3 regions of the Lysinibacillus sp. SGAir0095 genome follow, and region 3 is predicted to be linked to each of the others. Evidence: riboswitches for the same ligand, from Rfam matches in the RefSeq annotation. Region 3 holds a riboswitch; each other region holds the start of a gene.
The links. A riboswitch is a leader RNA that binds a small molecule or an ion and turns the genes downstream of it on or off. The one in region 3 is predicted to bind thiamine pyrophosphate.

Region 1 (3,279 bases), 1.3 Mb from region 3:
GTAACAACAATCGTATGTTCAATCTGGGCAACAAGGGATTTATCTGGTGTGATAAATGTCCAACCATCTCCCGCTTCCACAATATGCTCCGCTTTTTCGGAAATAAATGGTTCTACCGCTAACACCATTCCTTCTTTCAGGATGGTAGTATCCCAAGCATCAAAATAGTTTAATACATGTTCTGGCTTTTCATGTAAAGCACGCCCTACACCATGACCAGTTAAATTCATAATCACTGTTAACCCATTATCTCTAGCTTCACGTTCTACTGCTTTACCAATTTGATTTAGTTTTGATCCCGCTTTAACTTTTGTCATTGCTCGTTCAAATGCAGATTTTGCTACTTTACAAAGCTTTTCTTTTTCAGGGTGACCATCTCCCACAACAAAAGAAATTCCTGTATCTGCAAAATAGCCATCGAATGAACCAGATACATCAATATTTACCATGTCACCTTCATTTATAACTCTAGAACCGGGAATACCATGTGCTACCTCGTGGTTGACACTAATACAAGTAAAGCCAGGGAAATCATACTCCCCTTTAGGACCTGAAATTGCTCCTGCTTCTTCAAACATACGGCCGCCAATTTCGTCTAATTCCTTTGTTGTAATACCTGGTTTTGTTGCTGCTTTCATGGCATCACGAATTTCAGCACAAATTCGTCCAATCTTTTTTAACGCTGCTAACTCTTCACTTGTTTGTACAATCATCTTAAATGTTCCTTCTTCCTATTTACATATCTCTATATAATATACCACAATCATAACAAATTATTGGGCATGTAATCTTGAAGAAGGGCTTTTGAATTCAAATATTATAATACGTTCTTTAGCCAACATATAATTCACAAATATAAATTTTGATTTAGTGTTCCTTAGGTGAGTAGCCTGAGTACACACGAAGCTCGAGCCAATTTGGGATAGCAATGTGTTTCATCCACCTTATGAATCGCATCTCACTTCCATCTCTCCCTAACAATACGTTTCCTCGACGGTTTAATAAATTGAAAAAGACGACCTTAATTACTTCTGGTCGTCTTTGTCATTTATTTTGTTTGTAAAAGTCTTGGGGCTGCAGTGAAAATTAATGAACCTACGATGGCTGTTAGGATGATTGCTGGAATCATATAAGAACCATTATAAATTATTGTATATAGCCAAACATTTTGATCGCCTGCGTATTCACTAAAGAAAACAGCACCGGCAATTGCATGTGCTGCGTAGCGCAATAGTCCGCCAACTACTATCCCCAATACAATATAAAGGGTAATGTTTTTCTTATTAACTTCATGAGCTGCTCGAAGAATTTGTTTTCGGAATATGCCTGCAAGACCTACAACTGAGAATGCTACTCCATAATCAAGTAACGCTTGAACCCAATGTAAGATGTAAGCTCCAAAACTCATTTGTAAAACACCAATTAGTAAGCCTGTGGTAATACCTGCTAAGATTCCCCAACGCACCGCCATGATGAGGATAGGTAACATTACAAAGCTAATGGAGCCACCTTGAGCCCAGAATTTAAATGAAATTTGGTCCAGTACCAGACCAATACCCGCAAAAATCGCAATCTCAACGAGCATTAATAGTTTTTTATTGTTCATAACAAATCTCCTCTCTTTAATTCAATTGGAACCTAAGAGAAGGATAGAAATCCTAATAATATAAAGTCTAGATTTCTCCAAAAATAAAAATGGCGCCAGGACAGAGCCTAAACGCCAATTGGAGTCGGTTTCTATCCACATCCCTACGCAAGTACTAGCTTACAGGTTCAAAGAGTTAATGCAACAAGTGCATAATCTCAGCTGACTTCATCAGCTCCCCTTGTGGTAAATACATTTTGTTTAATTGTTAGAACATTACTAATTGTATCAAACTATATGTTTTTTTCAACTAGAATATGAATACGAATCCTTTATATTGTCAATCACTTCCATATATAATTAAAAATTATAACGAGGTGAATACATGGAAAATAATAATAAAATACTTTCTGCCATTTGTTATGTTAGTTTATTGTTTGCACCTTTTTTATTGCCTATTATCGTTTACTTCGTCATTAAAGATAAAGAAGTAAAGTACCATGCAAAACGCGCAATGCTATCACACTCCATTCCCACAGTTCTTTCTATTCTTTTAGTTATCTTGGGGTTAATCGGCGTATTTTCTATGAACTATGACAATATGAACGGATACATTATGAAGATGTTCATTTTGATGGGAATTTATTTTGCTATCACGATCGGAGTGATCATTTGGAATTTAGTTCAAGCCTATCGAGTTTTCCGGGTAGGTTTCTAAAGTACCTTTTAAGGGTATAGTTCTTATAAAGGTGAAGGAGTGCATTATCTATGAAATTGGGAAAAACCATAAAAACGATTATGAAGGTGGCACCAATTGTATATCCCATAATCAAAAAAGTAATGGATAAGAAAAAATCATCAAGGACAGGCTATAAAATAAACGGCAGAGACTACTAAGGTCTCCGCCGTTTTTTACTTAAGCAGAAAGGACGTTTTACTATAGCCCTCTTTTAATTTTTCGACCTGTAAAATGGCAGGAATTGCTGCTTTCAACTCGGATACGTGTGAGATAACGCCAATGATTCGTCCGGATTTTTGAAGATCAATCAATGTATCAATTGCTTTCATTAGGGATTCTTCATCTAAGGAGCCAAAACCTTCATCGATAAACATCGTATCGATTTTCACATTCCCTCGGAAGCTTTGAATTACATCCGCCATTCCTAGAGCCAGACATAAGGAAGCATTAAACTTCTCTCCACCGGATAACGATTTAACATCTCGCGATTGACCTGTATACGTATCGTACACATCTAGGCTTAAACCACTTTGGCGTCCGTGGGATTCCTGTCTATCTGAACATTGTAAATAATATTGTCCATTTGATAGATTTTTTAATCGAATATTGGCCGCTTCTGTAATTTGTTCTAAATAACCCATTTGTACATATCGTTCAAAGGATATTTTTTTACCATTTTGACCGCGCAATAGATTGTATAAATCGATTATTTGACTAGACATCTCCTCAAGCTGGAATATCTTATCTGCAACGTGATCTAATTTCTCGGAGAAGTCTATGGCTTGGCGTTCATATTCGAGTGAGCGATTAAGTGTTTGAAGCGTATTTTCATATTCGAGCTTTAATGTATTTAACGCCTCTTCAATTTTTGCTAAATCTACTTTTTCTTTTCCTTCCAGCTCTTCACTCTCTTGCTCAACTTGAGTAATTATTGTATGAAGCACTTTCGAAAACT
Region 2 (3,279 bases), 810 kb from region 3:
AATGTTCGGCGTACAAATTGTCGTCAGCGGAAGTAATTTTGTTTTTAGCGCCATCACTGCTTCCTCTTGCAATAAACTCGCTCCTCCTTTGGCAACCATGACTGGATCAACGATAAGGGGAATATTTTGTCCTTTCATCACATCTGCTACAATCTCAATGAGTTCAGCAGAAAAGAGCATGCCTGTTTTAACTGCTTGAACATTAAAATCTGATAGTACAGCATCTAATTGTAGTTTCAAAAATGCAGGTGCGACTTCAGAAATTCCATGGACGCCAAGTGTATTTTGTGCTGTGAGGGATGTAATGGCTGTGGTACCAAATACACCAAGCTCCTGAAATGTTTTGACATCGGCCTGAATTCCCGCGCCTCCTCCAGAATCTGAACCGGCAATTGATAAGGCTATCATTGGCATCCCTCCGCTAATTTTTGGAGTGTATTAATGAATTTGAACTGGAATGTCCCTAACTCTTTGCCACTTTGTTCACTTGCTTCTTTATATTGTTTTAACGTAGAAGCCAAATCCTGCATTGGTTGCTCGCTACTTGCTAATACTGCTGCGCAAATAGCACTTAATAAGCAGCCTGTTCCAGTCACACGGGTTGCATATACATTTCCGCCATGTACTTGTATAATGTCTTCCCCATCAGTCACTAGATCAGCCTCACCTGTTACAACAACGATGCATTTGTACTTCCTTGCAACCTCTTTTGCCACTTGGATTGTGTCCATATCACCCTTGCCACTATCGACACCACGAGACTCCCATGCGACACCGTAGATTGAAGCCAGCTCTCCTTCATTACAACGAAGTACATCGATCTTAATCTGTTCAAGGAGTTGCATAACGACATTTTTACGGAAGGGTGTTGCCCCAACGCCTACAGGATCTAGAACAACTGGCACACCGCATTCATTTGCCTTTTTCCCGGCAACAAGCATTGCCTCACTGGTGCGGGTATTGACTGTCCCAATATTTAAAAGCAAAGCACCTGCTATCGAAACCATATCTCCTACTTCTTCTACTTCATCTGCCATTACTGGTGAAGCCCCGATAGCCAGTAAACCATTGGCTGTAAAATTCGCTACAACATAGTTCGTTATACAATGAACAAGTGGTTTTGCGTGATTAATTTTCGTTAGCATAGCCTCTCACCTCTTCCATCTAGTTTTGTTGCATGCATGGCATTTTGTCCTTGTCCATCTGATTCTGTTTGAAATTTCTTCAAAAAATGCATCTCCTTGTCCTCCTTTTAGTGATTCCAAGAGCAAAAAAGCCTCTACTTTAGATAGTAAAGGCCAAAAAAAGGTAGACTACACCCTTGATTGCTCCCTACGTCAGTCTTAACTGTCAGGTTCTAAGGGTCAGGTTTTAACCTTCTCAACACGAATGTGTCCCCCCGCAATTAAAGTAATTTTGCAAAAGAAAAGCTCTCCTCGAAAAAAGGAGAGCATACAAGCACATAGATAATTTGTACGTTGCTCCCTACGCCCGTATTAACGGATCAGGTTCTAAGGGTCAGGTTTAACCTTCTCAACACGAATCGTGTCCCCCTGCAAAACATTTAATTAAATTCTATATTACACGAAATTAATGAAAAATCTATATTTGTTTGAAATATTAGGTGATTTTTACCATTAACAATGAAAAAATATATCGTCCTTAAAACCTCATTTCCATAAAAAAAGACCCCCAAAGCAAATGCTTTGAGAGTCTTGAAACGCCAAAATTAACGTTTTGAGAACTGAGGCGCACGACGAGCACCTTTAAGACCGTATTTTTTACGTTCTTTCATACGTGGGTCACGAGTTAGTAAACCTGCAGATTTAAGTGCTGGACGGAAATCTGGGTCAACTGATAGTAACGCACGAGCGATACCGTGACGGATTGCACCAGCTTGACCTGTGAATCCACCACCGTTTACGTTTACAAATACATCATAGCTACCTTTAGTTTGAGTTGCTTCTAATGGTTGGTTGATGATTAAGTGTAAAGTTTCGAATGGTAAGTACTCTTCGATACTACGGTTGTTGATAACAATTTTACCTTCGCCTGGTACTAAACGTACGCGAGCTACTGAGCTTTTACGGCGACCTGTGCCGATATATTGAACTTGTGCCAAGGGTATATCCTCCTCTTAATAATTATCCGCGAAGCGTATAGCTTTCCGGTTTTTGTGCTGCATGTGGGTGTTCTGCTCCAGTATAAACGTTAAGTTTACCGAACATTTTACGTCCTAAAGAGTTTTTAGGAAGCATCCCTTTAACTGCTAATTCGATCATTTGTGTTGGGTATTTGTCTTTCATTTCGCCAGCTGTACGTTGTTTTAAACCACCAGCGAATTGAGTGTGACGGTAATAAATTTTACCTTCTAATTTGTTACCTGTTAAATGAATTTTGTCAGCGTTGATTACGATAACAAAGTCACCTGTGTCTACGTTTGGTGTGAATGTTGGTTTATGTTTACCGCGTAAGATAGCAGCTACTTCAGAAGCTAAACGTCCAAGCGTTTGACCTTCTGCGTCAACTACTAACCATTTACGATCTACTTCGTGACCTTTAGCCATGAATGTTGTACGCATTTATATATCCTCCTAATCGATTCGATTACCGTTATTTTTCATTAGTATACACTTATAAGTTTCGGGGCTTATTTGTGGTGGTAATGAAAATACCATATGTCATCTTATAATATATTTACACATAAGTCAAGAAAAAAAGCAACACACCTGGACGTGTTGCTTATTTATTTTAGCACACATATCTAAGTACGTGTATGACCAGATTTTGGGCGTTCTATGTCTCATTTTTATAGAAAACTTTCTCAAGGTAGAGACCCTGTGGTGGTGCGGTTTTACCCGCATTTCCGCGATCCATTGAAGCAACAATTTTCTTTAAGTCTCCTGCTTCTTTCTTCCCTATACCAACTTCCCACAAGGTACCGGCAATGATTCGTACCATGTTATATAAAAAGCCGTTACCTTCTATGACCATATGAAGCTCTTCTCCCTGCCAGGAGAAGTTCAATGAATGAACAGTACGAACTTTATCTACTACACTTGTATTCGCCGCACAGAAGCATGAGAAATCATGGGTACCGATAATATATTGTGCAGCAGCCTGCATATTATCGATATTCGGCTTCACCCCATTGGTTTCAACCGTATAGTGTCTACGAAAAGGACTTTGCTCTGATTCGCAATTCCAAATGTATCTATACCGTTTCCCCGTTACACTGTATCTAGCATGGAAATCAGCCTCTGCTTCCTCTACTGCTAT
Region 3 (3,279 bases):
AGTTTTGTAGCAGATCCAGTTACATCAGATATGAATCCAGAAGCAATTAGGATAACAAACATCACCTGTAATGGCTGATAGATAATCAGTGAACCCATGGCAAGAATAAAGCCTAAGATAAACACAAAAAATGAATTCCGGAACGCTTTTAATTCGATTAACTTATCCAGTTCATCTGCAAATTTTGGTTCCCTCTCTTTTGTTGTCATTCTAAAGACAATATTAAAAAGAATACTGATGATAATATGTGCCACGATTGAAAACACTGTCAGAATAAGTACGAAAGAACTCCAATAATGAAAGGTTTCCATCGACTCCAGACCCTCTTCAGGGTAACGCGGGTACATATACAAGCAATAGGATACAAAAATAAGGATGGCACTAATCAATGATACGATGCTCTTCTTTTCTTGATAGGTCATCTCTTCACCTCCCATGTATACTTCATTTTACATCATGTAAAGTTTGTTATACATATTGTATGTTGAACCATACAAAAAGTTAACTACAAATTACATTAGTTTTCCAAAGAAATTTCTTCTGCTATTTGTTCAACAAAAAAAGGAGTTGCCTCATATGTAGTTTGAGACAACTCTTTTTAATTGAAATATAGTACTTTATTTAATTTTATAGTTTCTTTCCCAAAATTACTAAATCTCTTTTTACTCCGTCCAAAGTAGCCACTTCCGGGAGATGCGCCCATCTATCGAAGCCAAATTTTTCAAATAAGCGAAGACTTGGTTCGTTATGGCCAAAGATGAAACCTAGTAAAGTCTCAACTCCACAGCTTGGCGCGACCTCTATTACTTTGGATAATACTGTTTTTCCAAGGCCATGTCCTCTAAAATTTTCATCTAGGTAAATGCTAACCTCTGCAGTTGCTTGATAGGCAGGTCTTCCATAAAAGTCTTGAAGGCTAACCCATCCACAGATTTCCCCACTTGTTTCCACTACCCATAGAGGTCTTTTAGAAGGGGTATGCTCATGGAACCACTTCAATCGATCTTCAACCGTTACCGGCTCAGTGTCTGCTGTGACCATTCTGCCTGAAATCGTTGAATTATAAATCTCTACAATTTTCGGTAAATCTTCTAATGTGGCGTCGCGAAATGTAATTTCTAGTGTCATAAAATCTCCTCTTCCAAGTTTTAAATTCATGTTAATTCTATTTACACCGGATTACAATAAAATCTTTCACAAAGATTTGCAAAAGAAAAAGTGCTTCTAAACTTGTAGAAACACTTATCTTCTCATTCTCTTAAAAATGCCGAGATATACAAGAACAAATCCGATAACTTCCAGTAAAACAAAGCTATAGATCATCACTGTAAATCCTACAAAACCGTCCCCTTCATCCATCCCAAATAAAATCCCCGCAATCCAAGACAGTAAAGGTGCGATGGCAACGATGGCCGCTACACCCCATATTAAAAGCTTTTTTTTCGTGGCCTTGTTGCGACTAATATAAACTGCCAATACGATGGCGAGTACTAATATAATGATAGCTATTGGCACTGTTTTTCTCTCCTAAGTTATTTCTTTTTAAGCTATAGATTCTCTTTTTTAATTATATCAAAACTCTTCTATTCCTGTAACATGGTCAACACTTAGAATTCTAATTATGTTCGGGCTGACGCTAGAAGTTTGCCGCCAATTCTATTATTCTCTATCATATTTTAGAATAATATTGAACTTTTATCACAATTATGTCTAAAATAGGAAATGTAAGTTCATATCAAGAAGAATGTAGGGGGGCTGGTTTAGCCAGCTGAGACTGTATCCGTATGATACTAACCCTTTGAACCTGATTTGGTTAACACCAGCGTAGGGAACATTGGCTTCAATTTGATTTTCTTTCATGTTGAAATGAATGTTGGTTACGTCTGGGATGATTTTGATCCTGGGCGTTTTTTATTTCTTCTTTTTATGGATTAATTCATTCTATTGGAGGATTCCCATGAAAAGACTTTACATCTTAGTAATGATGGCAGTTTTCGCGCTTGTTGGCTGCCAATCGAACGAAACAGAAACAGACTCGAACGCTTCTAACGAGCAACCGAAGGAAAATTTAGAAAAAGTAACCGTTGTGTTGGATTGGACACCTAACACGAACCACACTGGACTTTATGTCGCCAAAGAAAATGGCTATTTTGAAGAACAAGGTTTAGAAGTTGAAATCATTCAACCAGGTGATGCAGGTGCCGATCAGCTTGTAGCTTCAGGTAAAGCAGAATTTGGTGTAAGCTACCAAGAATCGATTACGCTCGCTCGAACACAGGATGTCCCTATCGTATCCATTGCAGCTGTGATTCAGCACAATACATCCGGTTTTGCCTCACCAGCAGACAAAAATATTGATTCGCCAAAGGATTTTGAAAATCGAGTATATGGCGGTTGGGGCTCCCCTATCGAACAAGCCGTGTTGGAAACACTAATGAACACTGAAAAAGCAGATATCGATAAGCTAGATATCGTCAATTCGGGTAATGCCGACTTTTTCACAATGGCTAATCAAGGAATTGATTTTGCTTGGATTTATTACGCGTGGACAGGCATTGAAGCTGAACTTCGGGGAGAAGACATCAATATGGTGTATTTAACAGACTATAGTGAAAAACTGGATTACTATACTCCAGTCCTTGCAACAAACGAAAATATGATTGAAGAAAAAACGGAAACGGTGAAAGCCTTTGTAACGGCAGCCTCTCAAGGATATCAATTTGCAATTAAAAACCCGGAGGATGCAGCAGCTATCCTTTCTAAAGCAGCTCCTGAATTAGATACTGAGCTTGTACTAGAAAGTCAAAAATGGCTTGCAGACAAATATCAGGATGATGCACCGCGCTTTGGCGAGCAAAAACTTGAAGTTTGGCAAAATTATGCGGATTGGATGAAAGAAAACGGTGTTTTAGAAGGTGAATTTACCCCTGAAACAGCATTTACAAATGAATTCCTACCGGAAAAAGGAGAATAAAAATGGCAAATTCATTAATTAGTGTACAAATCATTCCAAAAACAAAAGAACTTGAAGATGTAATCCCATTTGTTGATGCAGCAATCGCAATTATCGATGCAGCTGGTGTGAAATATAAAGTTCAGCCCTTAGAGACAACAATGGAGGGGGAACTTTCAGAGCTTTTACTTATCATAAAAAAAATGAATGAAAAAATGATTGAATTAGGTAGTGTCAATGTAATTACTCAGATGAAAATTTTGTACCAACCAACTGGAATTTCGATGGAGACATTAACGGAGAAATATCATTAATGCAAAAGATGG

Region 1: another riboswitch for thiamine pyrophosphate. It lies ahead of thiT (energy-coupled thiamine transporter ThiT); the one in region 3 lies ahead of C1N55_RS03130 (ABC transporter substrate-binding protein).
Region 2: another riboswitch for thiamine pyrophosphate. It lies ahead of thiM (hydroxyethylthiazole kinase); the one in region 3 lies ahead of C1N55_RS03130 (ABC transporter substrate-binding protein).

What each region holds. Positions count from the first base shown of each region.
Region 1 is NZ_CP028083.1:3,491,164-3,494,442, forward strand. Features, by position in the region: gene map (type I methionyl aminopeptidase) at 1-713, opposite strand, end outside; gene thiT (energy-coupled thiamine transporter ThiT) at 1,049-1,606, opposite strand; TPP riboswitch at 1,730-1,837, opposite strand; gene C1N55_RS17295 (magnetosome magnetite crystal formation protein family) at 1,971-2,303, shown strand; gene C1N55_RS17300 (AAA family ATPase) at 2,498-3,279, opposite strand, start outside.
Region 2 is NZ_CP028083.1:3,956,395-3,959,673, forward strand. Features, by position in the region: gene thiD (bifunctional hydroxymethylpyrimidine kinase/phosphomethylpyrimidine kinase) at 1-408, opposite strand, end outside; gene thiM (hydroxyethylthiazole kinase) at 405-1,145, opposite strand; TPP riboswitch at 1,313-1,411, opposite strand; TPP riboswitch at 1,466-1,565, opposite strand; gene rpsI (30S ribosomal protein S9) at 1,730-2,122, opposite strand; gene rplM (50S ribosomal protein L13) at 2,145-2,582, opposite strand; gene truA (tRNA pseudouridine(38-40) synthase TruA) at 2,797-3,279, opposite strand, start outside.
Region 3 is NZ_CP028083.1:621,399-624,677, reverse strand. Features, by position in the region: gene C1N55_RS03145 (hypothetical protein) at 1-422, opposite strand, end outside; gene C1N55_RS03140 (GNAT family N-acetyltransferase) at 628-1,128, opposite strand; gene C1N55_RS03135 (hypothetical protein) at 1,243-1,515, opposite strand; TPP riboswitch at 1,739-1,848, shown strand; gene C1N55_RS03130 (ABC transporter substrate-binding protein) at 1,958-2,974, shown strand; gene C1N55_RS03125 (thiamine-binding protein) at 2,977-3,267, shown strand; gene C1N55_RS03120 (ABC transporter permease) at 3,267-3,279, shown strand, end outside.